DNA from 3 places in the Martinezella sp. CNPSo 3795 genome. Region 3 is predicted to be linked to each of the others. Evidence: riboswitches for the same ligand, from Rfam matches in the RefSeq annotation. Region 3 holds a riboswitch; each other region holds the start of a gene.
What was found. Region 3 has a riboswitch for FMN ahead of AC13QY_RS13505 (6,7-dimethyl-8-ribityllumazine synthase). Riboswitches for the same ligand answer to the same signal wherever they lie in the genome.

Region 1 (9,530 bases), on a different contig from region 3:
AAGCGTGGCATTCAGGTCGTCACCGTGGATGCCAAGGGCGACGGTCCGACGCAGATCAACCAGATTCAGGATCTGCTCACCCAGAATATCGATGCCTTGATCTATATTCCGGCCGGTGCCGCTGCCGCGAGTGTTCCGGTAAAGCTCGCCAAGAATGCGGGTATTCCTGTCGTCAACGTCGACCGCAATGCCGACGGCGCGCCTGGCGACACTTTCCTTGCGACGGATTCCATCGCGTCGGCCAAGGCCGTTTGCGACTACATCCTCAAGCAGGCCGGCGGCAAGGGCAAGATGGTGATCATCCACGGCCAGAAGGGCACGACGCCTGAAGTCGACCGCAGCAAGGGTTGCGCCGAATCGCTGAAGGCAAACCCCGGCGTGAAGGTGGTTGCCGAGCAATATTCCAACATGTGGGCCCAGGACGAGGGCTTCCAGATCATGCAGAACATGCTGCAGGCAAATCCCGACGTATCGATCGTGTTTGCTCAGGCCGACGCGCTTGCCCTCGGCGCCGCGCAGGCGATCAAGGTTGCAAACCCGTCCCAGAAGATCGTTGTCGGCGGCTTCGACGGCGATACGGCGGCTCTGGAAGCGCTCAGCAAGGGTGTCTTCGATGTGACCGCGACGCAGCAGACGCAGAAGATGGGCCGCGACGCGGTCGCCAATGCCGTCAAGCTCGTCGCCGGCGAGAAGGTGCCCGCGGTGCAGCTCATGGACGCCACGCTGACGACCAAGGAAAACGTGGCCGGCTTCATCGCCAACCACCCGTAATCGTCCTGAAATCTTGAGGAGGTGTGCCGTGACTGAGCCCGTTCTTTCCCTGAGGGGCATATCCAAGCGCTACGGACCGCTTCAGGTGCTGAAGAATGTCAGCCTTGATGTCTATCCGGGTGAAGTGGTCGCGCTTCTCGGTGAAAACGGCGCCGGCAAATCGACCTTGTCGGGCATCATCGCCGGATCACGCACGCCTTCCGAGGGAACGATGACATGGCTGGGGCAGCCCTATGCGCCCGCCACGCCGCGCGAGGCGATCGACAAGGGCGTCGTCCTGATCCATCAGGAATTGCAGCTCCTGCCGCATCTTTCGATCGCCGAAAATGTCTTCATCGGGCGATGGCCGATGAAGAACGGGGCTGTCGATCGCCCTCAGATGGTCCGGCGCGCCCAGGAACAGCTCGCACGCCTGAACCTACATATTCCAGCGACACGCAAGGTCGCGGGCCTGTCGACTGCCAATCAGCAGCTCATCGAGATCGCCAAGGCGCTGGCGCTCAATGCCAAGCTGCTGATTCTCGATGAGCCGACCGCAGCGCTTGGTGGCGCGGAGACGGAAGCGCTGTTCGAGCAGGTGAGAAAGCTTCGGTCTGAAGGTGTCGGCATCATCTACATCTCCCACCGCATGGAGGAGATCAAGCAGATCACCGATCGCATCGTCGTCCTGCGCGATGGCGAGCGGGTTCAGGAGTTCGCCGACAGCGCCACACCCGTTCGTACCATCGTTGAAAGCATGGTCGGCCGTTCGCTGGACCGGATGTTCCCGGCTCTTCCCGAACCGACGGATCGCCCTGTTTTGCAGGTCAGCGGATTGAGTTCGCCTGACGGGTCCTTCCAGGACGTGACGTTCGAAGTTCGCGCCGGGGAGATCCTCGGCATTGCCGGGCTGGTCGGTGCCGGCCGCACCGAACTCGTCCGTGCCGTTTCTGGCGCTGATCCGATCATCGCCGGCTCGATCAAGCTGGAGGGTGAGGAGCTCAAGCTTCGCAATCCGGCCGATGCGATCGCCAAGGGCATCGTGATGGTGCCCGAGGATCGCAAGGAGCAGGGTCTCGTCGTTGGCCATCGCATCAGTGAAAACATCATCTATGCCAATCTCGATAAGCTCGGTGGGCGCTGGATCACATCACGTGTCAAACGTGCTTTCGCCGAAAAGGCTGTGGCGAAATTCGGCGTTAAAGGCCGGGCCGAGCAATATGCCTCGGACCTGTCGGGCGGCAACCAGCAAAAGGTAGTCATCGCAAAGTGGCTGATGCGTGACCCCAAGGTCGTCGTCCTCGATGAGCCGACCCGTGGCATCGATGTCGGCGCGCGAGCCAGCATTTACGACATCATCGTCAACCTCGCAAAGCAGGGGGTGGCCGTCATCGTCGTCAGCTCCGATCTCGAGGAGGTTCTTGGTGTCTCCAACCGGATTCTCGTGCTTGCACAGGGCAAGCAGGCAGGCATTCTCAATCGTGACGAGGCCAATGACGTCTCTGTCATGGAACTTGCGACAATCTAGACAAACAGAAAGGAAGAGCGGTGTCCGACATCACTCTGAACGCCCCGAAGCTTTTCGATCTTGAGGGACAGGTCGCGCTTGTGACCGGCGCTGGAAGCGGGATTGGGCAGCGTATCGCCATCGGTCTTGGGCAGTGCGGCGCCAACGTCGCGCTTCTGGACCGTCGATCCGACGATGGTCTCGCGAACACGGCTTCGCATATCGAAGCGGCCGGTCGCCGTTCCATCCAGATCGCGGCTGATGTCACCAGCAAATCTTCTCTTGCGGATGCGGTTGCCCGCACACAGGCGGAGCTTGGTGCCTTGACGCTTGCAGTCAATGCCGCCGGTATCGCCAATGCCAATCCCGCGGAAGAGATGGAAGAAGAACAGTACCAGACGCTGATGGACATCAACCTGAAGGGCGTTTTTCTGTCCTGCCAGGCGGAAGCACGCGCGATGCTGAAGAACGGACGCGGATCGATCGTCAATATCGCCTCCATGTCCGGCGTCATCGTCAATCGCGGCCTGAGCCAGGCTCATTACAACGCCTCCAAAGCCGGTGTGGTCCACATGTCGAAGTCGCTCGCGATGGAGTGGGTCGGTCGCGGCATCCGCGTCAACACCATCTCGCCGGGATATACGGCGACGCCGATGAACACGCGTCCGGAAATGGTTCATCAGACCAAACTTTTCGAAGAGCAGACGCCGATGCAGCGCATGGCAACGGTCGATGAGATGGTCGGCCCAGCCGTCTTCCTGCTGTCGAATGCCGCAAGCTTCGTGACGGGCGTCGATCTGCTCGTCGATGGCGGGTTTTGCTGCTGGTGATGCGATGAGGAAACTGATTGCCGGCAACTGGAAAATGAACGGTCTCGCGTCCTCCCTGGCCGAGATCGAGGCGCTGAAGGGAATAACGGACGACGCGGCGTGTGACATCGTCGTCTGCCCGCCCTTAACGCTGGTCGAGAAAGCGGTCGAACGGGTGCGACGATCAGGGATTGCCATTGGGGCACAGGATTGTCACGCGCGGACCTCAGGCGCCTATACCGGAGATGTTTCCGCCGAGATGCTCGCCGAAATCGGCGCTCGTTTCGTCATTCTGGGACATTCCGAGCGGCGCTCGGCCTATAGGGAGACGGACGGCGCAGTTGCGGCCAAGGCTGTCGCGGTCCATGAGACCAGGCTGACGAGCATCATTTGCGTCGGGGAGACACGTGCGGAACGGGACGAGGGCAGGGCGATCGAAGTGGTTCGTGCCCAGCTAGAAGCATCAATTCCCAACACCGCAACCAGTTCGAACACGGTGATCGCCTATGAACCAGTGTGGGCGATCGGAACAGGGCTAGTTCCGACCCTGGAGCAGATCGAGGAGATGCATTCGTCCATCCGTCAGGCGCTTGAAAAGCGGCTGGGAGAAGAGGGGAAGGATGTCAGGATCCTCTATGGCGGCTCGGTCAAAGCATCGAACGCAAGGGCAATCTTCGGCGTTCGCAACGTCGATGGTGCCCTGGTCGGGGGCGCATCCCTGAAGGCATCGGAGTTTGCCGGGATTATCTCGGCCGCCGTTTGAAGTCGCCAGCAACAGGCGGGCGCTCGGCCCCTTGAGCCGGCGCCTGGCGTGGCTGTCACCGCGAAAGGAATAGGAAATGCAGCGTTTCGAAAACAAGACCGTGGTCATCACCGGCGCGAGCCGCGGCATCGGGGCCGCGATCGCCAGACGGTTCGCGCGTGAGGGCGCCAATCTCGTAGTCTCGGCCAATGAGGATTCCGTCCATGCGGTCGCCGATGCGATCAAGGCTGACGGCGGGAAGGCGATTTCCTTCATCGGTGACGTGACCGACAAGGCCAGTGTGAAGGGGCTCTACGAGGCGGCTGAGGTGGCCTTCGGTGCCGTCGATGTTTCCATCCAGAATGCCGGTGTCATCACCATCGCCCGCGTCGAGGACATGACCGAGGGCGAATGGGACAAGGTCATGGCGGTCAATACCAAAGGTGTCTTCCTCTGCGCCCAGGAGGCGATTGCCCGCATGCGCAAACATGGCCGCGGCGGCCGCATCATCAATACCGCTTCCGGCCAGGCGCGGGACGGCTTCATCTACACGCCGCATTATGCGGCATCGAAGATGGGCGTCGTCGGCATTACCCAGAGCCTTGCCAAGGAAGTCGCGACCGAAGGCATCACAGTGAACGCTTTTTGCCCAGGCATCATCGAAACCGACATGTGGGCCTATAACGACCAGGCTTGGGGGAAGCTTTTGGGCAATTACGGCCCCGGCGAACTCATGAAGGAATGGGTCCAGGGCATTCCGATGAAACGGGCCGGATCGGGCGAAGATGTCGCCGGTCTCGTCACTTTCCTGGCCAGCGACGATGCGGCCTATATCACGGGCCAGACGATCAATGTCGATGGCGGTTTGATCATGTCGTAGTTCGACAACGAGGAACGGTGCGTTCATTGAGCGGATCGGATTCTCGACGTTTTGGCGATCAAAGCCTCTTGCGGAACGAGGCATTGATCCCTTATCTTTCAATTGTTCTCAGGGCGGGGTGTAATTCCCCACCGGCGGTATGGGGAGTTTCCTCGAGCCCGCGAGCGCCTTCCGAGCTTTCGGAAGGGTCAGCAGATCCGGTGAGATGCCGGAGCCGACGGTATAGTCCGGATGGAAGAGAGCAACGCAGCAGACGCCGCGTCGTGGCGGCGTTCACATGCTTGTTCGCCCAAGGGAAAATGGTGGCTTTGACCGGCCATGCACGCCGTTTCGAACGGCAACCCTTGAAAGGCAGGAAAATGGCAATTTCGAAAATTGAAGATGCGATCGCTGCGATTGCGCGGGGCGAGATCATCGTGGTTGTCGATGATCGTGACCGCGAAAACGAAGGCGATCTGGTGATCGCCGCGGAAGCGGTCACACCGCAGGCGATCGCGTTCATGATGAACCATGCCCGTGGTCTCATCTGCGTTCCGATGGAGGGCGAGAGGCTCGACGAGCTCGATATTCCGTTGATGGTGCCGCGCAACACGGAAGTCCTCAAGACCGCCTTCACCGTTTCCGTCGACTACATTCCGGAAACCACGACCGGAATATCCGCCGCCGACAGGGCGGCAACCGTTCAAGCCCTCGTCAGGGACGGATCGCGTCCTGAGGAATTTGCCCGGCCCGGTCATATCTTTCCGCTTCGCGCGCATCCAAACGGCGTCCTGTCGCGTCCTGGGCACACGGAAGCAGCCGTGGATCTGGCCCGGCTTGCCGGCCTTTCGCCGGCCGGCGTCATCTGCGAAGTGGCGAACGACGACGGCACGATGGCGCGCCTTCCAGAGCTTGAGGTCTTTGCCGAGCGGCATGGCCTCCATCTCGTGACGATCGAGGATCTGATTGCCTACAGGGCCGCAAGCGCTCCCTTCAAGGCTGCCTGATCGTTCCGATACAGCCTATTTTGATCCTGCCCGGATCGATGCTTGCGCAAGGCTCTCCTATGCTCCTTGAGGATGAAGGAGAGCCTTCTTCAGCCGATGAATATGCCCGGCGCCGATCCCGCAGCAACCACCGACCATCGTCGCGCCGGCATCGACCCATGAACAGGCGAAGCGCGAATAGGCGTCGTCATTCAGATCCTGACGGGTCGCGTGAAGGCCCTCGTTGGCGGCCGACTCGCCTTGTTCTCCCTCGAAAGCATTGGCATAGACGCCGATCCGCAGATTATTGCCGCCCTGCTTGAAAACCTCCGCTGCCGCATCGACGGCCTTTCGCATGACTTCCGGTTTGCTGCAGTTGAACAGGAGCGCTTCGGCACCGGATGATGCTGCCCACCGAGCCGCGTCCTCGACAAGTTCGCCGGAGCGGAGCTTAGGCGAGGCGCCATGCCTTTGCGCGGCGTCATCCGCAAGCGTGAAGGAGATCCAGAACGGTTTGCCGCTTTCAGCGACCGCTGTCCGAACCGCCCCTCCCTCCGCGATCAAGCTGAGGGTTTCCCCGAGCCAGACATCGACGTAAGGATCGAGGTTTTCGACCAGAACCTTGAGGTAGTCCTGAACGCGTGAGGGATCGAAATTCTGGGGTTCGTACGATCCGAAGATCGGAGGCAGGGAGCCTGCGACCAGGATTTTTCGATCCTTGCTCGCATCGGCGGCGTCGCGCGCCAGCCGTCCGGAAAGAGCGATGAGATCAGGCCCTTCCTTCCAGAACCGTTCCTCGCCAATGTGGAAGGGTACGAGCGCGTAGCTGTTGGTCGTAACGACATCCGAACCGGCAGCGATGAATTCGTCATGCACCTGCCGGACAATCTCCGGTGAATCGACCAGCGCGAGCGCCGACCATTCCGGCTGCTTCAGTTCCGCGCCGAGACGCAGCAGTTCGCGGCTCATGCCGCCGTCGAGGATCAAGGGTTTGCTCATGAATGGGATCTCCAGAATGGCTCGGATCTGCGGAGAGGTTTGATCTCTCCTTCATGCCGGGGTTAGCGCCGCACCGGCACCTGCGCTTCCAGGAACCGGAAGCTTCGCGCGATGATGGCTGTGATGACGAGATAGAAGACGGTGACGACGATCAGAGGCTCGTAGACCAGCAGGGTGTCCTGACGAACCTTGGTGGCAACGGCATAGAGGTCCATCACGGTGACGGTGAAGGCGAGTGGCGTTGCCTTCAACTGCATGACGATTTCGCCCCCGATCGTCGGCAATGCGATGCGAATGGCTCGCGGTAGCCAGATGCGCCGCGTCAGCGTCAGGGGGCGCATGCCGAATGCGCGGCCGGCTTCCAGCTCGCCTTTCGGGACGGCAAGCAATGCGCCGCGCAAAACCTCCGCCTCATAGGCCGCGTAATTCAGCGTGAAGCTGACGGCCGCGAAGAAGAAACCTTCACGTAGGATCGGCCAGAACAGGCTTTGGCGGATTCCCGGGATCATCGGCAGAAGAGAGCCGACGCCGTAGTAGAGCAGCCAGAGCTGTATCAGCAGCGGCGTGCCCCGAAAGAAGGTGCAGTAGCCACGCGCAAGGCTTCGCAGGATGGGGCCGCCGCTGACCTGGGAAAAGGCGAGGCCGATCGCGATGACGAAGCCGAAGACGACGGAAATCACAAGCAGCGACAGCGTTTGCACGGCTCCCGTCAACAGAAGCGGCCAATAGGCGGATATCCATGAGAAGGTCATGCCGGCACCCCTCAGGCAAGCTTCGGCTGGCCGCGGCGTACACGCCGCTCCAGCAGGTTGAAGAGGGCGTTCGAGACGAGCGTGAGAGCGAGATAAATGAGGGCGGAAGCCAGGAAAAAGATGAAATAGTGCTTGGTGCTAGCGCCAGCGAGCCGCGTGGCGAGAGCCAGTTCCTGGTAGCCGACGACGGCGACGAGAGCGCTGTCCTTGGTGACCGACATCCATAGATTGGCAAGACCGGGAAGGGCATTCGGCAGCAGGGCGGGTAAGATGATGCGACGGAAACGCAGGCGTGCGCCCATGCCGAATGCCTTTGCCGCCTCGATCTGGCCGACAGGGATCGCCAGGATCGCGCCGCGCAGGACTTCCGTCATATAGGCGCCCTGCACGAAGCCAAGCACGGCGACCGCGACAGCGAAGCCATTCAATTCGAATGCCGGCAGATTGAGCGCAATGAGGAGCCGATTGAGGCCGTCCATCCCTGCGTAATAGAGCCCGACGATCAGGATCAGCTCGGGGATCGCGCGGACGGCGGTCGTATAGAGTTCGAGCAGCAGCCGGAGCGGCCTGATGCCGGAGAGCTTGCCGAGCGCGCCGCCCGTACCGAGCAGAAGGCCGATCAGAAAAGCGCCGGCGGAGATGGCGACCGTGGAGGCGGCCCCGGTCAAGAGTACTCCACCCCAGCCCGGAGGATAGGGGGAGAGCAGGTCCAGAATGCCCTGAGGAGAGGTCGCCATCGTTGCGATCGTTTACTTGGCGCCGTAGATATCGAAGCTGAAATACTTCTTGGTGATCTCGTCGTATTTGCCGCTGGCGCGCACCGCGGCGATCGCTGCGTTGAGCTTAGCCTTGAGCTCGGTGTCTTCCTTGCGCAAACCGCCGGAAACGCCGGCTCCGAGGACTTCCTTGTCGTCGGCGACATCGCCCATCTTGGCGCAGCAATCCTTGCCGCTGTCGCTCTTGAGGAAGGCATCAAGCGCAAGGGAATCGCCGAAGACGTAGTCGATGCGGCCTGCAGCGAGGTCCTGAAACGCCTCGTCGAGCATTTGGTAGGTCTTTTCGTCTGCAACCTTGGCGAAGTACTTCTTGTAATATTCCGACTGGATCGTCGACACCTGGATGCCGATGGTCTTGCCCTTGACATCGTCTGCCGTCGCTCCGGTCTTCTGGTCCTTCGGGCCGATCAGCGTGCTGGGCGTGTTATAATATTTGTCGGTGAAATCGATGATCTTCGAACGCTCCGCCGTGTTCGACATCGACGACCAGATCACATCGAACTTCTTGCTCTGAAGCGCCGGAATGAGGCCGTCCCAGGAAAGCTCGACGATCGAGCATTTCTCTTTCATCTGCTCACAAACGGCGTCCATCATATCGATTTCCCAGCCCTGCCATTTGCCGGAGGCATCCTTGGCGAAGAAGGGCGGGTAGGATTCGTTCATGATGCCGAAGCGAACCTCGGCCTGCGCCGTCATCGAAGAGAGAGCGAGGGCAAGCCCGGCGAACAGAGTGGAAGCCATTCTCATATAAGGGATTCTCCTAATGGTGTTGTCTGCGAATGGGATGTGGATCAGGACGTGAGCATGCCGGTAAATTCCCGGCATCGGCTGCTGATCGGGGCGTCGAAGATCTGCTTTGGCGGCCCTTCCTCCTCGATCCGTCCCTGATGCAGGAAGAGAACGTGGTTCGAGACATCGCGGGCAAAGCGCATTTCGTGGGTGACCAGCAGCATGGTTCGGCCCTCTTCCGCGAGGTCGCGGATGACCTTGAGGACCTCGCCGACCAGTTCGGGATCGAGCGCCGATGTCGGTTCGTCGAAGAGCATCACGGCTGGGTCGATGCAAAGCGCGCGAGCGATCGCCGCTCTTTGCTGCTGTCCCCCGGAGAGAAAGGCCGGATAGGCGTCGCGTTTATCGTAAAGCCCGACTTTATTGAGAAGAACCTCTGCCTTCTCGATTGCCTCGCGACGGGGGACGCCGAGGACATGCACCGGAGCCTCGATGATGTTTTCGAGAACGGTCATGTGCGCCCAGAGATTGAAGCTCTGAAATACCATGCCCAATCCGCTGCGCATCCATTCGATCTGCCGCCAGCTTTTCGGCTGCATCTGTCCGCGGCGTCCCTGCCTT
Region 2 (9,530 bases), on a different contig from region 3:
AGTTGTCGGGTCGATCCTACAAAGTTTCAAAATTCCCCATGGTCGCCAACAGCCGAGCAAAGGCGAATCGGGAGACCGATGGTTTTGTCAAACTGATCGCGGACGAAAAGACTGATGTCGTTTTGGGGGCGCACATCATCTCTTCGGTCGCTGGGACGATGATTGGCCAGATAGCCCAAGCGATGGAGTTTGGCGCAACAGCCGAGGACGTGGCATACACTTGTCATGCCCATCCGACGCACAGCGAAGCGATTAAGGAAGCCGCGCTCGGCATCGGCGGAAGTCCTATCCATGCTTGACGCGTTCGACGCCCCGCCAGCTCTTACTATGGACGCTAAAACACTCTACAGTGCATGGAAAATGGAGTAGGAAAGCCGTGCATGATGGAAAGAAGAAAGTCGTAGAGGGCAAACGCGTAAAGCGCGGTGCTCTTTCCATGATGATCCGTCCGAACACGCAGGATGAGGTCGACGAAAAGGCGACTCCATCCGCAAGTTCCTCCTCGTCCGTCAAAGCTCCCTCCGGTGAGGCTCTGGCCGTTGCTGTTGGCAAGGAGATCAAAAGTCTCCGGCTGAGCTTGAGCATGGCAGCCAATCAGTTGGCTGAAGCGGCAGGACTTTCCAACGGCATGCTATCGAAGATCGAACGCGGAACGACAACACCCTCCTTTGGAACATTGGTCGCCATTTCGGCTGCTCTCAAGGTCCCGGTCGCCCGCCTTTTTGCGAGCCACGAGCAACGTGCTGACTACTCCCTGGTGAGGGCCGGAAAAGGCATTTCGGTCCAGCGGCGGGGCTCGAAGGTCGGGCTAGACTATGAACTTCTCGGGCACCTGCTGTCAGGGGAGAAGTATGTTGAGCCATACCTTGTCACTCTGAGCAGCGACTCCAGTGTTAGCCCAGGGTTTCAGCACACCGGGATCGAGTTCATGTACGTCCTCGAAGGTTCGATGGTCTACCGGTATGCGGATGCCTTGGTTGAGTTGCGCCCCGGCGATACGATGGTGTTCGACGCAAATTCAATCCATGGCCATGAAAAGCTTATCAACGCGCCAGTAAAGTACCTGTCAGTGGTCTTTAATCTCCGCGCCTAGAACGACAGGCAGCTCATGTGGGAAAGCAGGAAGGAACGCTCGCTCCGCTGCCTCTTTCATTTCGCCGAGGTGGTACAACAGCCTTCCAGTGAGTGCCACCGCGACCACAACAACGCCAATCAATAGGCCAATGTAAACGCCCGTTCCACCGTATCCTGCAGGACCTGATAGTATAACGGACACCGGAAAGCCGAAAACCCAGTATCCGGTCAGGACCAGAAGCAGGGGTACAAAGGTATCGGACATGCCGCGTAGGACATTCGAAACGATACCTTGGACTGCGTCCACGAGCTGCAGGGTCGCCACTATATACAAAAATAGCGTGGCTATCCTCACAACAGCATCGTTTTCGGCAACGGTGACGTCGATAAAGATGGAGATAAAAAGGCTCGGAAACATGGCGTACATGAGCCCAACACACAATCCCGTCCCGACGCCCAAACCTATTGCTGCAAAGCACGCCCTTTGCATCGCGATCCAACTTCGCGCGCCGTAGGCCCAGCCAACGCGCACCATCGCCGCAACGCCGATCCCTGTCGGGATCGCAAATGCGAGACCGTTGAGCTGTCCCGACAGAGCATAGGCAGCCAGCACAGCGTCGCCTTGATAACCCATCAGGAGAGAACTTGCGCTGAAGAATGCCACTTCGAGAAGGGTGGCTGCCCCAATAGGTGTCCCGACGATGGAGACTGCCTTGAGCGAAAGAAGGTCCATCCGGTGAAGACCGCGGTAGGGAGCAACAACGTTGGTGTGTGGATTCGACGAAATGTAGAACAGAAGCGCCACCGCGATGGCAAGATTGGCCAATGCCGTAGACAGGCCGATCCCAAACAGGCCGTATTGCCCTAAGCCCCAGACGTTCTCAACGATCAGGTAGCAGATGGCAAAGTTCAATGCGGCGCCGGCCACCAGGATCGCCAAAGCCACAACAGTCTGGCCGTGTGCGGCAAGAAAATTTCTTGCCACAAGCATCACCATATAAGGTGGAAGCATGAAGCAAAGTGCTTTCGCAAACTCTCCTGCCTGCCGTGACAGCTCAGGAGACTGCCCCAGGAATTCAAGCGCCGTTCCCGTATTATAGAGCAGCGGAACCGCGAGACACGACAGGATTACGCTGAGCCACATACCCTGTTGGAAGAAGGCGCGACCGCCCGATTTATCCCCTGCCCCAATTGCCTGGGCCGTGAGCGGAGCCACAGCTGTCAAGATGCCGCCTGTGCATAGCAGTATCGGGTTAAGCATGGCCATTGCCAGCGTACCAGAGGCCAGTTCCTTCGCACCTAGATGGCCTATCATGACAACGTTGATGATGAGCATCAGACGCTGAGCGATTTGACCAAGGATGAGTGGCCAAGACAGCTTCGTCGTAGACCGGATTTCTTCAGGCCAAGTTTGTAAGCGGGCTACGGATCGAGCAGTCATGTCATGCATCACAAAAAAGCGAGACGCCTGCTGGCCGGGACGTCTCGCAAGGTGCGGGAGGAGATTTAGTTGCTGGCTACCCAGCTATTCCATTTGGACGTGAGATCTTCCTAACGATCCTGCCAGAAAAGCGTCGCCGTCTTTGTGAGTTCCTTGTTCAGTTCCCATTGTTTTTTTCGATGCAGCCTTTTGGCCGATTTTTTGGAGAGGTTACGGCAATCCGCCACGAGATCAATTGTCTGGAAAATATTTTCCCGTCATGAAACTCACGGCCGGACCTCTGAGCATTTCATCACAGGAAAATATTTTCCTAACGATTGCCAGCGTCCGCTCTGATGCGCTTAACGTAGCGTGGACCAGGCGCTTCAGGAGGCAGCCTGAGCGTCCTTGCCGGCGTTGAGCGAAGGTGACCGGTTTCTTTATAGAATAGGAGGAAAAGCGTGACTAAGCAGTACCTTTTGGCAGGATTGCCTGACCGGAAACCAGACCCCCTGCTTGCCCTTATCAAGAAATTCGCGAGCAATGAGCGTCTCGATAAGATCGATCTCGGCGTAGGTGTATACCGGGACGGAACCGGTAGGACTCCTGTCATGGCAGCGGTCAAGTCCGCAGAGCATCATCTGTGGGAAACTCAGGACACAAAGTCCTACATCGGTCCCGAGGGTGATCCGTCATTCGTATCGCTTTTGACACACGAGGTGTTCGGCGAAGGAACGGTGACCGAAAAATTGGCTGGGGTGCAGACGCCGGGTGGAACTGCTGCCTTGCGTCTTAGCGCTGAAATCCTCGCCCATGACAAGGACCGGACCATTTGGATTGGAACACCGACCTGGGCAAACCATAATGCGATCTTCGGGACGGTTGGCTTGAGCATTAAGACATATCGCTTCTTCGATCCCCGGAGCCAAGCCGTCCATGTCGATGAGATGCTTTCTGCCTTTGAGAGCGCACAATCAGGCGACGCAATCCTACTGCATGCAAGCTGCCACAATCCGACCGGAGCAGCTATTTCGAAAGAGGCTTGGTCGGCGATTGCTGAGGTAGTCGCGCGGAAAGGCCTCATCCCGCTATTCGATAACGCCTATCAAGGTTTGGGACGCGGCTTTGTACAGGATGCCGAAGGCATGCTGACCGTGTTGAATGCAGCGGATGAGGCCATCGTGGCCATATCATGCTCCAAGTCCTTCTCGCTTTATCGCGAGCGAACCGGCGCGGCATTCGTGTTGGGCAACTCGGCAACAGACCTGAACAAAGGCGTCGCTAATTTCGCGTACCATGCGCGCGCCAGCTATTCGATGCCACCTGCTCACGGTGCGGCCATTGTGGCGGCTGTGCTTGGCGATCCGGGCCGTCGAAAGCTGTGGATCGACGAACTTGCCTCGATGCGAAGCCGGGTCTCTGAAATCAGAACAGCGCTGGCAGACCGGCTTTCCATCTACGCCCCTCGACTTTCCGCTGTCGCAGGCCAGGAAGGAATGTTTTCACTTCTCCCGGTCACGCCCGAGAACGTCACGCACCTCCGAGAGGTTCATGGCATCTACATGCCTGACTCTGGTCGCGTAAATCTCGCAGGCCTGCGTATCGAACAGGTTGATCTGGCGTCCCAGGCAATCGGTGAACTGCTGTGATGCTAACCGCCACGAGCCAGCTGCTTCACGCGTGGGCTCGTGGCGCAGGGCTCACGCACGAGTTGGCGTAAGCCTATTGATAAGGAACTGCGCTCGTCACCGTTCGGCTCCTGTGACGTCGCGAAACACCGGCACAGCGAGGGTCGCACCCGCGTGTGCCAGCGTCGAGAACGGTGTAGCCCACACGAAACGTTCGGAAATTCGCGTCAACACATAGGGTGGGGATGCTTCCTTCACAAACTCCCTCGCAGCATTCGCTTCTTTCGCATAATATTGCTTTGTCTAATCGACAATTCTGCTGCTCTCGACGTGAACCGCCCTACCGACCAGGATGTCGTCGATAGAAACTGTGTGGAGCCATGCCTCCTCACAGTGACAGATGAAGTCGCCGGATATCAGCACATTGGAATACAGGCGACTTACATATTGGAAGATCAAATGTCGTTCCGCTATGCCGATGAGGTCGTCGAACTGAAGCCATCCGATACCTTGGTTATTCGACGGCCGCGGCATCCATGGACGTGAAAGCCTGCGTCAGGCACCAGCCGAGTATTCGTTTATATTTAGCCTGCGAAACTGACCTGATTTTCATGACATTAAAATATTTTCAAACGAATTGAACCGCCCGAGATGCCCCGTTATCCATTTAGCGAACGATGGAAGCACCCGCAGTATGAGCTGCGCAACCGGGACATGGGAATGAACAAGTTAATCCGGCAGCCGCCGATCATTGATGCATCCGATATCAAAAAAGTCGGCTTCATTGGACCCGAGGGGACCTGGACACATCAAGCGACACTTGAGCTCTTCAGCAACGGCCCTGGACTGGTACCCTTTAAGGATGGCCTCTTCGAGGCGTACGCATCGGGAATGGTTGACGCTATCTGTGCACCGGTTACGACCTCTCTAGTCGGGACCACTCCATATCTCGATCAAATTCTTGCTCTCCCCTCGGTTACGGTTATTGCGGAATATCCCCGTTTGTTAAGCTACAGCCTGATCGCGAGCAAAGACGCCACTTTCTCGTCGATAACAAAGGTGCTCGGTCATCCCGTGGCTCTGGAAGAGGTCAGGGCTTGGATCGACGAGAACATGCCGGGAGTGGAGCGTGAGAGCCGCCTGGGCACTGTCGCTTATATCGCCGAGGAGAATTCACCAAAGCTTGCAGCTTTCGGGCCGGGCCTAGGCGCAAAACTTTACGACCTCCAGGAACTCCGCACCGGTATCGAAGCGGGTCTCCACAACGTTACGCGTTGGTGGGTTCTTGGCAAAGATATCGCCCGGCCGACCGGCTTCGACAGAACGACGATTGTGCTTCGTAGCGACGAAGCGTCGATCAGCTCGCAGCTTGCGACCTTTGTGAATTCCGGGCTGTCCATCCTCAATATCTACGAGCGCCCTACGCGCGAACGGTTGGACATCCATCAATACGTGATTGATTTCGCCGGACACGTTGAGGCTGAATCACAGCTTGCGCAGTTAGTATTGAGGGATGATATCCGCATGTTGGGGTCCTATCCCAGAAGATACTAGCTGTCCTCCGGTAGCTACTACAAAATGCGTTGGTAGCGGCATGAAATGTCGAAGAATATTGAAATGAGAAATTTGTGTTCATGAACGATCAATCGCGTGGACCATGGAAGAGCTTTGAAACGGTGGAATTCGCCACCATGGAATGGCCGACTGGTTCAACCACCGACGACTTCTGAAGTCCATCGCGAATACACCGCCAGCCGAAGCTGAAGAGCGGTACTACGTTGGACGAAGCAGCCGTGGCCGCATAGCTTAGGCAAAATGGCCTCCGCCAAACACGCTGCGGTTCAGTACGCAGATCAGGCCGCGCATGATTCATCATGGGATCGCTTCTGAAGTGACCAGTTCCGATGCGATGACGAGGTCGCCCTCGTTCTCTCTGTGGCGGTTGCCGGCGACGAGGATGATCTCACCACGACCGATAGCGGCGATTGCATCTTCAATTAGGGAAAATGCCATTTCTCTGCCTTTAAAGGGTTAGCCCCAAACCGCGCCGTACATGGATCATGACGAGCCACCACTTAGCCTTGGCGAACAAGCATTCGAACGCTGTAGCTGCGCAGCGCCTTTGTGCGTGCTCTCTTCCATCCGGATTATACCATCGTCTCCGGCATTTTATCGGATCTGCTAACCTCCCCGGGTGCTGCCGGAAGCGCTCGCGGGTTCCGGATCTTCCCGATACCGCCGGCGGGGAATCGCTTCCCGCCCTGAGAACGATATCAGCAAAGGAGACAAATGGCGGAGTTCTCAAGCGCCCGTTCTCCCAATTGCGAATGAAACAGCGGCCGCTGCGTGAGGAAATGTGGACTAGGAAACGCAGAAGGCATCCGCGATTGCCAGGAAGCTGGCCGCTTTCAAGCTCGCACCTCCGACAAGAGCACCACTTACATTCTCGCAGGTAATGATTTCGCGGGCGTTCTCCGCCTTGACGGATCCGCCGTAAAGCAACCGCGTCTTCGGGCCGTGGTCGGCAAACTGTGCATCCAACCAATTCCGTATAAATTGGTGCACGCCGGCAATTTCGTCGACTGTCGGAGTCTTGCCACTCCCTATTGCCCACACTGGCTCATACGCTACGACGAAGTCGCCCTGCCCCGCCTCCGAAGGCAGAGAAGCTGTCAACTGCTCCGAGAGAACTTGGAGCGTACGCCCCTCGTGCATTTCACTTTCGGTCTCTCCGATACAAACGATCGGAGTGACCCCCGCTGACAGTGCCTGGCGGACCTTCCGGCACACAACGGCGCTGGTTTCTGATCTCAGTGTCCGTCGCTCGGAGTGACCAATGATAACCCACTTTGCCCCGCAATTGGCGAGCATGGCCGCGGAGACGTCTCCCGTGAATGCGCCTGTCTGTTCGTCGCTGCAGTCCTGCGCGCCGATTTCGAGCAGCGACGTGGCGACGCCCTCTACAGCGGAGCGAACCAAGGTCAGAGGCGGGCAGATGACCATGTCGACGAAAAGAGACAAATCCACACTTCTCGATGCCGTCTGAGCGAGTTCGTCCAGCGACGAGATCATTCCGTTCATCTTCCAATTGCCGACGAGCAGCGGCCGGACACGGTGTTCCATCTAACTAACCTCATCAATATTGTCGGAAGAGGACACGCAGAAGCACTCGGCGGTAGCCAGGTTATCTTCGACGGTGCCCGTTTCGAGAATGAAGAATGTTGGCTGGCGAACAAGCCTCGCCAGTCCATTGGGCCGAATCCTTGAATCAGTCCTTCAAGCGTCCCACGAAGTCGCGGACAACCTTCCACGAGCGGGCCACCGACGGATGGCTCACACGCTCCTTCGTCGAGTGCAGGTGCTGCAGTTCGGTTCCAATGCCCACCGTATCCAGTCCAGGGATGCGGTTGACGAAAAAGCCGAGCTCGAGGCTGCAGGAGGATACAAGAACTTCTGGTTCGCGACCGTGGACAGTCTTGAAAGCTGCTACGGCTGCGGGAACAGATTTCGAATTCGGGGTCGGCGGAAACTCCGGGGCGTCCAGTCCGAACTGCTTGAACTCCGTTCTGCCGCCGGCCATCTCGGCCAGCTCACGCATGCGTTCAAAGATGTCGTGCTTTCGCGAGGACACACCCGCCGTAATCGTGCAGGTGAAAGTCAATCCGTCGTCGGTCGCACGCACGGTCCCGAGGTTGCTTGAACTCTCCACGAGGCCGTCGATGGACCTGCTCATGCTGATGACGCCATTGGGCAGAAGAGCCGCAATGCGGCCGACACGGCGGGTTGCTGTCTGCGAATAGATCCGGGATGAAAGTTCTGCGTCAGTTACAGTGACCTTCAGACCCGGGTCGGCGACCAAGAACTCGCTCTTGAGCGTCGCTTCAAGCTCCTTGATAGCATCCAGAATTGCAGCTTTATCGGCTTGCTGAACCACGAGCACGAGTTCGCCATGTGCTGGGATGACGTTGTTCTGGGCCCCACCCTCAAAGCGGCCAATCCGGACATCGTACGTCTTCGCCAGTGAGTTGAGGATGCGCGCCAGAACCACAATGCCGTTGGCTCGCTCGAGGTGGATGTCAAATTCGCAATGTCCTCCGAGCAGCCCGCCGATGCTGAGCGAGAGTGCCTGCGTGTTCGGGGGAGTGGTCACCCATTCAGCATTGACATCGATGGTGCAGGAAATGTCGCCCGCGCAACCCGCAAGGATCTGCTCGTCGGTCACCCAGTTGAAGTCGACCATCCGAGTGCCCTCGAGCTGGGAGACGTCGAACTCGGATGCGCCGACCTTGCCCATCTCCTCCATGACGGTCATTACGGCTTCCAATGGAGGATGGGGAATATCCTTGGAGTCCAGTAACGCTAGGATGAAGGAGCAACCAATGCCGTTGTCAGCGCCGAGGGACGTCCGGTCCGCACGGATATAGTCGCCGTCGACAATCAGCTTGATGCCGTCCTTCGTGAAGTCGTGCTCGACCCCCGGGTCCTTCTCGCATACCATGTCCATGTGGCCGTGAAGAATGAGTGCCGGCGCGTTTTCATAGCCGGGAGTGCCAGGTTTCTTAACAAGTACGTTGTACATCTTGTCCTGATACGCTTCGAGAGACCGCTCTCTAGCGAAATTCACGATGTAGTCGCTGACCTGCTTCTCGTTTTGCGAACCGCGCGGGATCGCAGAAAGAGCGGCGAAATGATTGAACACTTCCTTGGGTTCAAGCTCTTCGAAAGTAGTCACGGAAATCTCCCGTCTAGGCTTGTTATTTCACGAATTTGAGTTTGGTGCGGTCGATCGTCAGAATCACTGCAAGGATGACGACCAGGCCGTATACGATCTGCTGGTAACGCGGATCGATGCCGACCACAGAGCTGCCAACCGGGATGAGTGCGATGATCATGGATCCAACGATGACGTTGAGCGCGCTACCGACGCCACCAGTCAGGGCCACGCCGCCACAGATCGTCGCCGCGATGGACGGCAGGAGCAGACCCACACCGAGCCCGGACGCGGAAGCGGTTCCCTGCTGCGCAGTCAGGACGATCCCAGCGAGGGCCGCGAACGCGCCGGAGATCGTGAACACCGCCACTGTCACGGCGGCGGTCGGGACTCCGGACATGATCGAGGCCCGCTCATTGAGGCCCATTGCCTTCACAAAGGTGCCGAAACGGGTCCAGCGCATCACAGCCCATGCCACGACGGCAAGCAAGAGGCCGATGAAGACGGCAGCGGAGTATCCGCCAATCTGGAAGCTGTCGAGCCAGTCGATGATTTCGCCATTTGCGGAGACGTACACAGTAGTCTCTTTTGCGATCACAAGCGAAAGCGATTGCCAGACACCGATAGCACCAAGCGTGACGGCGAACGATGGTACCTGAAAGTAGTTGATGACCATGCCGTTGGCGAACCCGGCTGC
Region 3 (9,530 bases):
ATCGACATGCATACGAAGACATCCGTTATCCGGCTGCATAGCGCTGAAACGGGACCCGACGGCCAGTTCATCCGGCCGGATCAGGACTTGCATATGGACGGCGAACCGGGTCACCAGGAACTGTGCAACTTCGAGCAGGCCTTCATGCTGAAGGCCATCCGCGAGGATCTCGACCTCAATCGTCATATGACTGATGCCGTTCAATCTCTGCGCATATGCCTCGCCGCCGATGAGAGCGTGCGCACCGGCAAGCCCGTTTATCTATAAGGACAAAAGACTGTGGGATCGCTTCAACTGAAATCCATCCGCAAGGCCTATGGTACGCATGACGTGCTGAAGGGCATCGACCTCGAGGTGAAGGATGGTGAGTTCGTCATCTTCGTCGGTCCTTCCGGCTGCGGCAAGTCGACCCTGCTGCGCAGCATCGCAGGTCTCGAAGACGTGACCTCCGGTGCCGTGCTGATCAACGGCCAGGATGTGACTGTGACGCCGCCCGCCAAGCGTGGCATCTCGATGGTCTTCCAGTCCTATGCGCTCTATCCGCATCTGACCGTCAAGGACAATATGGGCCTGGGCCTCAAGCAGGCCGGCACGCCGAAGGCCGAGATCGACAGCCGCGTCGAAAAGGCCTCTGGCATGCTCTCACTTGCGCCCTATCTCGCCCGCCGGCCATCGGAGCTTTCCGGTGGCCAGCGCCAGCGCGTCGCCATCGGCCGCGCCATCGTGCGCGAACCGGAGCTTTTCCTCTTCGACGAGCCGCTGTCGAATCTCGATGCGGCGCTGCGTGTGCAGACGCGCCTCGAAATCGCCCGGCTGCATCGCAGCCTGCAGGCAACGATGATCTACGTGACCCACGATCAGGTCGAAGCGATGACGCTTGCCGATAAGATCGTCGTGCTCAATGCCGGTGCGATCGAGCAGATTGGCTCGCCGATGGAGCTTTATAACCGCCCGGCCAATACTTTCGTTGCCGGCTTCATCGGCTCGCCGCAGATGAATTTCATCGAGGCCGAGCGCCTCGGCGAAAGCGGCGCCAAGACCGTCGGCATCCGCCCCGAGCATATCACGCTATCACGCGATCGGGGTGCATGGGCCGCCAAAGTCATCCACGTCGAGCATCTCGGCGCGGACACCATCATCTATCTGGAGTCGGAGACCACCGGTCTTCTCACGGCGCGTCTCTTCGGTGAACACAAATACGAGCCGGACGAAATGGTTTATGCGACGCCGGATGCGAACCAGATGCATCGTTTCGATGTGAACGACAAGGCGATCCGGGCGTGAATGGCCCCACCGAGAGGAGGCAATAGGCTCCGTCTCGGCTGCATCTCGTCCGCTTGAGTTGCATCGTCATTCGCTTTGCGGCCGCGGAGGATCGCCCGCTGTCAGAGCAGCCCGCTCAATGACTTCGGCTATGTGGACGGAAAGGGCGGGGTCGGAGACGGCGCGGGCAAGCGTCAGACCACCGCTCAGCGTAGCGAGAAGAACGATGGCACGATCCTCTGCCGTCGTTTCACCAGAGCTTGTGCTCCCCGGCAGGCCGGCGGCGACATCGGCGATGAGTTTTTTCAATTCCACCGTATAGGCGCGGCGCGTTTCCTCATCGGCACGCATGACATCGGGGGAAAGGCTTGGCAGTGTGCAGCTGTCACCGAGATCGCAAGTCCGCTTGTAGCCGAGGTAAAAGCTGGCGAGCGCCTTCAACCAGTCTTTCGACTGGTTTTGCCTGAGCGTTAGGATCGCTTGGCGCAGCTCTTCCAATCCTTCCACGACGGCGGTGCGAAACGCTTCGCTCTTGGACTTGAAGTGTCCGTAGAAGGCGCCGTTGGTAACGCCGGCCGCTTTCGTCAGTGCATCAATGCCTGCGCCGCCGTAGCCTTCCCTGCGAAAGACTTGCCCTGCAGCAGCGACTACCCGCGTCCGGGTCTCTTCCTTATGTTCGGCGCTGTAGCGCATTGCTATCTCCATAGAGAGCGATCTCTCTTTATTGCTTGCATAGAGAGCGATCGGTATGTATCGTTAAAGAGTGATCGGTATATATCAATTGCCGTCATAGGTCCAACAAGGAGATACCCCATGCCCATTACACTTACCGTGTCCGAAGGACTGCTTTCATCCGAAGCGCAGGCAAAAGCTTTTGCCGGACTTACGGGTGCAGTCCTCGATGTTGCCGGCCTGACCGGGAATGAATTTATGACGGCCAATGTCATCGGCTCGATCAATGTGCTTCCGGCCGCACATGTGCTGGCAGCCGGAAAGCCCGTCGCTGCAGCCTTCATCGAACTCAAGTTGCCCGAAATCGCGCTTGCGACCACCGAAGCCAAGCGCGCTTTCATTGCAAGGGCGACTGATGTCGTCGAGCAGGCGGCCGAAGGGCGGATCAAGCGTGAGCATATCTGGTCGAACATCGTCTATGCGCCTGAGGGTGCTTGGGGCATTGCGGGACAAAGCTACAGCAATGCCGATCTGGTTGGCGCTATTGCGAGCGCCGCAGCGCCTGAGGTTGAAGCTCATCGCGCGTGAGATGAGATAATTGGCATTGATACCGGGCGGCTGCGTGGGCCGCTCGTCCGACAACAAGGGAGGCAGGAGATGCAACTCGCCAATTATCTGTTTTTCACGACGCATTGCGAGGAAGCGCTTGCCTTCTATACAGTCTGCGGGCTCGGCGAAGTGACGCTGTTGGTTCGTCATGGTGCTGATGGGGTGCCGCTTGCCAACGAAGCGATGCGGGACAGGGTTATGCACGCTCGCTTTGAGGGGCCAGGCGTCTCGTTCTTCGCTTCCGACAATCACGATGCCGAGCCGATGAGAGGTTCCGCTCATATGCTCATAATGGATGACCGAGAGAGCACCGAGAGGATTTTTGCTCGATTGGCTGAGGGCGGCGCGGTGACGACGCCACTCGCCGTTCAGCCTTGGGGCAGCTACTACGGCAAGCTGACGGACCGGTTCGGCGTGCAATGGATGGTAGACTGCCTGCAATAGGAGCTAACTGATCACGCGCGAAAGATTATCATTATTAGTCCAGTCGTCCGGACGAATTTATGTGACTGTCATGAGGTGGAGTTATAAAGGGTTCAGTTCACTCCAACAGCGAGAGCATGATGACAAGCGCAGCAACGACTTACGCGACATGGCACAAGGAACCGCAGGGCGACGCCGCCATGGCAGAATCGCATAGCCCTTATTGGCGTCACTTCATTGAGACGGTGCCGGAGCGGGATTTCTCCTCGAAGACCGTCCTGGATTTCGGCTGCAACCGTGGCGGCTTTCTACGGCTGCTTTACGCCATGCGGCCGTTCCGACGCGGTGTCGGCATCGATATCGCTTCGGAATCGGTGGCTGCCGCTGTCGAAGCCGCAGGCAACATGCCGCTCCAGTTTCATGTCACGACCGACCTGGCGCCCTTTGCCGACAGCTTCGACGTGGCTTTCAGCTATGAGGTGATCTATCTGCTGCCGCAGTTGCGAGAGCATGCCGAGGGAATGTTCCAGGCCATGCGCAATGGGGGCGTCTATTACGCGGTGACCGGGTGCCACAATGAAATGCCGCTTTGGCCGAAGTGGCTCGAGCTGATCGGCAACAACAGCAACGCGCCCATGCAGGATCGTTCGCCACAGGATTATATCGAAGCCTTCACGGCGGCCGGCTTCGATGTTTCGGTCAGGCGTTTCGGCTATGATGGTTTTGTGCGTGCCACCAAGGATCGGAAATATTATCCGAGCATTCTCGATGCGTTGAGCTATCCAGCCGAATACAAGCTGCTGTTCCGGCTGGAGAAGCGTATCTGATATGGAGACGATCGACCGAAAGGGCGGCAGCGCGCTCTGGCATCAGATCGGCGAGATCCTGGCGGCCGATATTGCCGCCGGGACTTTCGCGCCCGGAGAGAAATTGCCGACCGAGCCCGAGCTGATGCGGCGGTTCGGCGTCAGCCGTTTCACCGTGCGGCAGGCGCTGGGGCACTTGGAGCAGCGTGGATTGGTCCGCGCCGAACAGGGGCGGGGAACCTTCGTTCATAGGGGCGTGCTCGACTATACGCTGTCGAAACGCACCCGCTTCCACAAAAATCTGATCGAGCAAGGTTTCGAACCGGGCGGCGAGCTGCTCGTTCACGAGATCGTGCCGGCGACCGAACGCGTCGCGGCCCATTTAAAGATCGCAATCGGCGCGTCGGTCATCCATCGTCGCGGTGTCATGACGGCCGACGGTATTCCAGTGGAATTGGGGGATTCCTATTATCCGGCCGAACGTTTTCCCGATTTCGATCAGGCTAGATTGAGGCATCCGACAATCTCGGCAGCGCTCGCCAGCTATGGCGTCACCGACTATGAGCGCTTGTCGACGGAGATCGAGGCGCGCATGCCGACGGCCGACGAGGCGCGGATCCTGCGCCAGCCGAAATCCGCGCCGTTGCTGGTGACGCGCAAGGTGGATGCGGATACCGACGGAGTGCCGATCACCTATTCGGAATCGGTCTGGCCGGCCGAGCGCACTACATTCAATCTCGATCTGCGGTGAGAGCGCCGGAGAGCCCTTGAGGCTCTTCGCGAGCTTGAACTAGCGGTGGGAGAGGATATTGACCACCTTGCCGAAGGGGTCGCGGACGTAGAAGCGGCGGACACCCCACGGCTCGTCCGTCAGGTCATACAATATGCCGAAGCCCATGGAGGTGGCGCGCTGATAAAGCGTATCGACATCGTCGACTTCGATGGAAAGGTCGGGGACGAGCGTTCCCGAACCGCCCTCGCTGGCGACGCTGATCTGCGGCACTGTTGCCGCTTCAGAGGCGAAGGTCAGGATCCAGCCGTGATCCATGACGATGTCGAGGCCGAGCAGGTCGTGGTAGAAAAGACGGGCCGTGGCGGGATCGGCGGCGGACAGGTTCGGGATGATGCGTAGGACGGTCACTGACGTTTCTCCCTTGTGATGTGGAGGCGAGCTCTAGCCGCGCCTCCACGATGCTGGTTCAGACCGTGACGGCCGGCAGCAACTTGGCGCGCTCCGCCAGGATGTGGCGGCAGGCGCTGGCGACTTCCCGGCCCTTGATGATGAAATGTTCCTTGAAGAACTGGATGTGGGCTTCCGACTCCTGGAAGTGATGCGGGGTCAGGACTGCCGACAGGATCGGCACGCCGGTGTCCAGCTGGACGCGCATCATAGCATCAAGAACCGTATTGGCGACAAATTCATGGCGATAGATGCCACCGTCGACAACGAAAGCGGTGGCAACGATTGCGGAATAACGGCCGTTGCGGGCGAGCGTCTGAGCATGCAGCGGAATTTCCAAGGCGCCGGGCACGTCGAAGATATCGATCGGCGATGCACCTTCCGTCGTCTGCCATTCGGCAACGAAGGAGTCGACCGAGCGATCGACGATATCGGCATGCCAGCGAGCCCGAATGATCGCGACGCGGCTCGGCTGGGTAGAAATCGAAATGGTCATGAATTTTGCCTTTCAAGGGTTGTTGTCAAATATCCCTTGGGCGAACACGCAACATCGCGGCATCCCTCGCGCGGAGGAGGTGCGATCCTGCTTGCTCTCTTCCATCCGGACTATACCGTCGGCTCCGGCATCTCACCGGATCTGCTGACCCTTCCGAAAGCTCGGAAGGCGCTCGCGGGCTCGAGGAAACTCCCCATACCGCCGGTGGGGAATTGCACCCCGCCCTGAGAACGTCCGGACTATAAATGCTTTCTCTCATGAAAATCAAAGAAAAACGCCGGGCTTCTGACCCGGCGTCCGCGAATAATTTTCCAAAATGACCCTGCGACGCAGGGTGCTTTCTCAATCCTGAATCACGAGCAGATCGGAGGAGGCGAAGCGCAGCGTCACCTTCTCGCCGACGCTCGGAGGCATCATCCCGGGGCTGTTGAACATGTCGAAGGAAATCGTGTTGCCAGCAACGTTCATGCGGGTGCGAATGACCGAACCCAGGAAGTGTGCCGAAGAGACTTCGCCCGTGAGAGCGGTATCGCCTTTGGCTGATTCCGCCAGCGAACCGGCTTCCGGACGCAGGGCAAGCGATACGGTATCGCCTGGCTTGTAGGCCGTCACCGACTGCTTCAGGGTCACGCCCTGATCGCCGATCATGATGCGGTTGCTATCGGGATCGACGACCTTGCCTTCGATCAGGTTCAGCGTACCGACGAAGGAAGCGACGAAGCGGGTTGCCGGCGTGTTGTAAATCTCGAAAGGCGTGCCGATCTGATCGGCGCGACCGGCATTCATGACGACGATGCGATCCGAGATCGACAGGGCTTCTTCCTGGTCGTGGGTCACGAAAACGGTGGTGATGCCGAGCTGCTGCTGGATGGCGCGGATTTCTTCGCGCAGCGAGATGCGGATCTTCGCGTCGAGCGCCGAAAGCGGCTCGTCGAGCAGCAGCACCTGCGGCTTGACGGCGATAGCGCGGGCGAGCGCCACGCGCTGCTGCTGGCCGCCGGACATCTGATAGGGATAGCGGCCGGCGAGATGATCGAGCTTGATGAGAGCCAGCATCTCCTTGACGCGCTTATCGATGTCGGGCTTTGCCATGCCGGCCACCTTGAGGCCGAAAGCGACGTTGTCGTGCACCGTCATGTTCGGGAACAGCGCGTAGGCCTGGAACACCATGCCGATATTCCGCTGGTTCGGTTTTAACGCCCGCTGATCCTTGCCGTTGATCGACAGGGTGCCGGCGGTCGGCGTTTCGAAACCGGCGATCATGCGCAGCACGGTCGTCTTGCCGCAGCCCGATGGTCCAAGGAAGGAGATGAATTCTCCCTTCTCGATTTGCATATTGAAATCGTGAACGACCTGAACTTCGCCGAATGATTTCTTGATGTGGGTGAGTTCGAGAAAAGCCATGGTGAGAAGCCTTACGCCTTAACCGGAGCCAGTTTTGAGAAGCGGGAAACGAGCTGCAGCAGACCCATGCTAAGCCAGGTGACAGCAAGCGCAATGATGGCGAGCGCCGAGGATTGATAAGCCTGGTTGGCGCCGACGAGCTGCATGTAAGGGCCGAAAGCCGGACGATTGAGCAGCGAGGCCATCGTGAATTCGCCCATGACGATCGCCAGCGTGATGAATGCGCCGGAGAGGACGCCGCTCATGACATTGGGGAAAATGCAGCGGAGCATGATGGTTGTCCACTTCGCGCCAAGGCTTTCTGCGGCTTCCGTCAGGGTGCCGACATCGATCGTGCGCATCGCCGTGTCGACTGAACGATACATATAGGGGAGCGCCAAGACAATATAGGAGCAGACAAGAAGGAAGTTCGTCGTCTGCTCGAAGCCTGTCAAAGGCAGGATCGATGACGAATTGTAGAGGCGCAGATAGCCGAAGACGATGACGATGGCGGGGATGACCAGCGGCATCAGCGTGATGAACTCGACGATCGGGCGTATTTGGGGCAAACGGAGGCGCACCCAATAAGCCGTAGGCACCACGATCAACATGCCGAAGATGATGGTCAGCAAGGCCATGAGCATCGAATAGCCGAACGCATACAGGAAGTGAGCGTCCGAAACGACTGATGCATAGGCGTCAAAACTATAGGCGTCGCGACGCATGCGCAGTGAGAATTCCAGCGTACCGATGAGCGGAACGATGAAATAGATAGCGCCGATGACAACAGCGATCCAGGCAAAGAATTTTTGCAGCTTCATTTCTGCCACCGTTCCGCGCGAATACGCATGATGATGTAGATCACATTGGAAATGCCAGTGATGACGATCATGCCGAGCGCCATTGCATAGCCGAGATTGGCGTTGTGCAGCACGTCGCCGCGGATTTGCGCGTAGAGCTGGATCGGGATGATGTTCAGCGAGCTGCCCGTCAGCGCGATGGCCGTTGCGATGGCGCCGAAGGCGTTGGCAAACAGCAGCAGCGTCGTGCCAAGCAGGCTCGGCCAGAGAATGGGGAGCGCCACCATGAGCCAATATTGTCTCGTGGTCGCCCCGAGGATGGATGCGGCTTCACGCCATTCCTTTTTCATGCCGTCCAGCGCCGGCGTGATAATCAGCACCATCAGCGGAATCTGGAAGTACATATAGGTGATGGTCAAGCCGACGAAGCTGTAGAGATTGAAGCCTGTGGAATAGAGATTGAAACCCAACCAATCCCTCATCAGCAGCGTGACGAGGCCCAGGCGACCGATCGTGGCGATGAACGCAAAAGCCAGTGGTACGCCGGCGAAATTTGAGGCGACACCGGAAAAGGTAAGGAAGGCATGGCGCACCCAGGCCGGAAGTCCGCCCATGACCAGCGCCCAGGCCAGATAAAAGCCGATCAACGCGCCGCCGAGCGCCGAGGCGACCGAAACCCTGATGCTGATCCAATAGGAGTCCAAGATGGATTTCGTGAACAGATCGCCGATGTTCTTCAGCGTCAGGCCGCCGTCCGGCGTCAGAAAAGCGCCAGCGATCAGATAGATTGTCGGCAAAATCAGAAACAGCAGCGCGAAGATCAGGAAGGGCGCTATGCCCAGCCAGTCAACGACCACGCGTTTGTTGATCAAGGGCGTGGTGCTGATGGTCGATGTTGTCACGGTGCTCATGATTGGCCCAATCCGCGGCGTCAAAAAACGGAAAACCTCCCCGCCGAAGCGGGGAGGCCAAGTCAGTTGTGATTACTGCACGTTCGAACCGACGACGGAATCCCACTTCGTGGTGATGGCGGTCTTGCCGGCATCCTGTTCTTCTAGCGTCGGGAAGACGGCCTTTTCATAGGCGGCAGCCGGCGGCAGCTTGTCGAGAAGTTCCTGCGGAACCTTCTTATTCTTCGCCAGGTCGTTGAAGCGGATCGGGTGGCAATAGCCCTTCAGCCAGCCGATCTGGCCTTCGTCGGAATAGAGGAATTCCATCCAGAGCTTGGCAGCGTTCGGATGCGGAGCGAAAGCCGAGATCGCCTGGACGTAGACACCAGCGATAACGCCGGAAGCCGGAACAGTGACGTCGACCGGCGGGTTGCCGTTCAGGCTGTCGCGCCAGGAGAGACCGTTGTAGTCCCAGGCGACGACGATCGGGGTTGCACCCTGAGCCAGCGAGGCGGACTTGCCGATGACCGGAACGAAGTTGCCGGCCTTGTTGAGCTTCGCGAAGTAATCGAGACCGGCGGCGCCGATCTTGGCGGCGTCCTTTTCGCCGGCTGCGAGGCCGGCGGCGTAGACGGCCTGAACTGCCTGGTTCGACGTGCGCGGGTCACCAGCGAGCGAAACGGTGTTGGCATATTCCGGCTTCAGGAGGTCAGCCCAGTCCTTCGGCGGGTTCTTCACGACGTCCTTATTGGTGACGAAAGAGAGAACACCGTAGTAGTCGCCGTACCAGTAGCCTTCGGCATCCTTGGCGCTGTCCGGAATGGAATCCCAGGTGGAAACCTTGTACGGCTGCAGCAGGCCTTCCTTCTTGGCCGTCGGGCCGAAAGAGAGACCGACGTCGATCACGTCGGGAGCCTGCGGGCCGGTGTTGCCCTTGTTGGCGCGGATTGCCTCGACTTCATCGCCCGAACCGGCATCCGGATTCAGTTCGTTGACTTCGATGCCGTA

Region 1: linked by a shared signal. The riboswitch ahead of ribB (3,4-dihydroxy-2-butanone-4-phosphate synthase) and the one ahead of AC13QY_RS13505 (6,7-dimethyl-8-ribityllumazine synthase) in region 3 are both predicted to bind FMN.
Region 2: linked by a shared signal. The riboswitch ahead of AC13QY_RS24065 (3,4-dihydroxy-2-butanone-4-phosphate synthase) and the one ahead of AC13QY_RS13505 (6,7-dimethyl-8-ribityllumazine synthase) in region 3 are both predicted to bind FMN.

Annotation. Positions count from the first base shown of each region.
Region 1 covers NZ_JBXSOQ010000002.1:665,886-675,415, forward strand. Annotated here, with positions in the region: gene AC13QY_RS07940 (substrate-binding domain-containing protein) at 1-771, shown strand, start outside; gene AC13QY_RS07945 (sugar ABC transporter ATP-binding protein) at 800-2,278, shown strand; gene AC13QY_RS07950 (SDR family oxidoreductase) at 2,299-3,087, shown strand; gene tpiA (triose-phosphate isomerase) at 3,092-3,829, shown strand; gene AC13QY_RS07960 (glucose 1-dehydrogenase) at 3,906-4,688, shown strand; FMN riboswitch at 4,789-4,935, shown strand; gene ribB (3,4-dihydroxy-2-butanone-4-phosphate synthase) at 5,048-5,674, shown strand; gene AC13QY_RS07970 (homocysteine S-methyltransferase family protein) at 5,732-6,652, opposite strand; gene AC13QY_RS07975 (ABC transporter permease) at 6,715-7,404, opposite strand; gene AC13QY_RS07980 (ABC transporter permease) at 7,416-8,141, opposite strand; gene AC13QY_RS07985 (transporter substrate-binding domain-containing protein) at 8,154-8,927, opposite strand; gene AC13QY_RS07990 (ABC transporter ATP-binding protein) at 8,972-9,530, opposite strand, start outside.
Region 2 covers NZ_JBXSOQ010000010.1:51,563-61,092, reverse strand. Annotated here, with positions in the region: gene lpdA (dihydrolipoyl dehydrogenase) at 1-299, shown strand, start outside; gene AC13QY_RS24090 (helix-turn-helix domain-containing protein) at 377-1,093, shown strand; gene AC13QY_RS24085 (MATE family efflux transporter) at 1,067-2,515, opposite strand; gene AC13QY_RS24080 (aromatic amino acid transaminase) at 2,956-4,143, shown strand; gene AC13QY_RS24075 (prephenate dehydratase) at 4,843-5,676, shown strand; partial or broken gene AC13QY_RS24070 (IS3 family transposase) at 5,772-5,927, shown strand; gene AC13QY_RS24065 (3,4-dihydroxy-2-butanone-4-phosphate synthase) at 5,995-6,135, opposite strand; FMN riboswitch at 6,249-6,395, opposite strand; gene tpiA (triose-phosphate isomerase) at 6,484-7,245, opposite strand; gene pepD (beta-Ala-His dipeptidase) at 7,391-8,854, opposite strand; gene AC13QY_RS24050 (ABC transporter permease) at 8,877-9,530, opposite strand, start outside.
Region 3 covers NZ_JBXSOQ010000004.1:19,112-28,641, forward strand. Annotated here, with positions in the region: gene AC13QY_RS13465 (Gfo/Idh/MocA family protein) at 1-267, shown strand, start outside; gene AC13QY_RS13470 (ABC transporter ATP-binding protein) at 280-1,284, shown strand; gene AC13QY_RS13475 (TetR/AcrR family transcriptional regulator) at 1,351-1,956, opposite strand; gene AC13QY_RS13480 (tautomerase family protein) at 2,077-2,523, shown strand; gene AC13QY_RS13485 (VOC family protein) at 2,593-2,988, shown strand; gene AC13QY_RS13490 (class I SAM-dependent methyltransferase) at 3,108-3,794, shown strand; gene phnF (phosphonate metabolism transcriptional regulator PhnF) at 3,796-4,524, shown strand; gene AC13QY_RS13500 (VOC family protein) at 4,564-4,914, opposite strand; gene AC13QY_RS13505 (6,7-dimethyl-8-ribityllumazine synthase) at 4,973-5,449, opposite strand; FMN riboswitch at 5,539-5,685, opposite strand; gene AC13QY_RS13510 (ABC transporter ATP-binding protein) at 5,792-6,853, opposite strand; gene AC13QY_RS13515 (ABC transporter permease) at 6,865-7,653, opposite strand; gene AC13QY_RS13520 (ABC transporter permease) at 7,650-8,543, opposite strand; gene AC13QY_RS13525 (ABC transporter substrate-binding protein) at 8,616-9,530, opposite strand, start outside.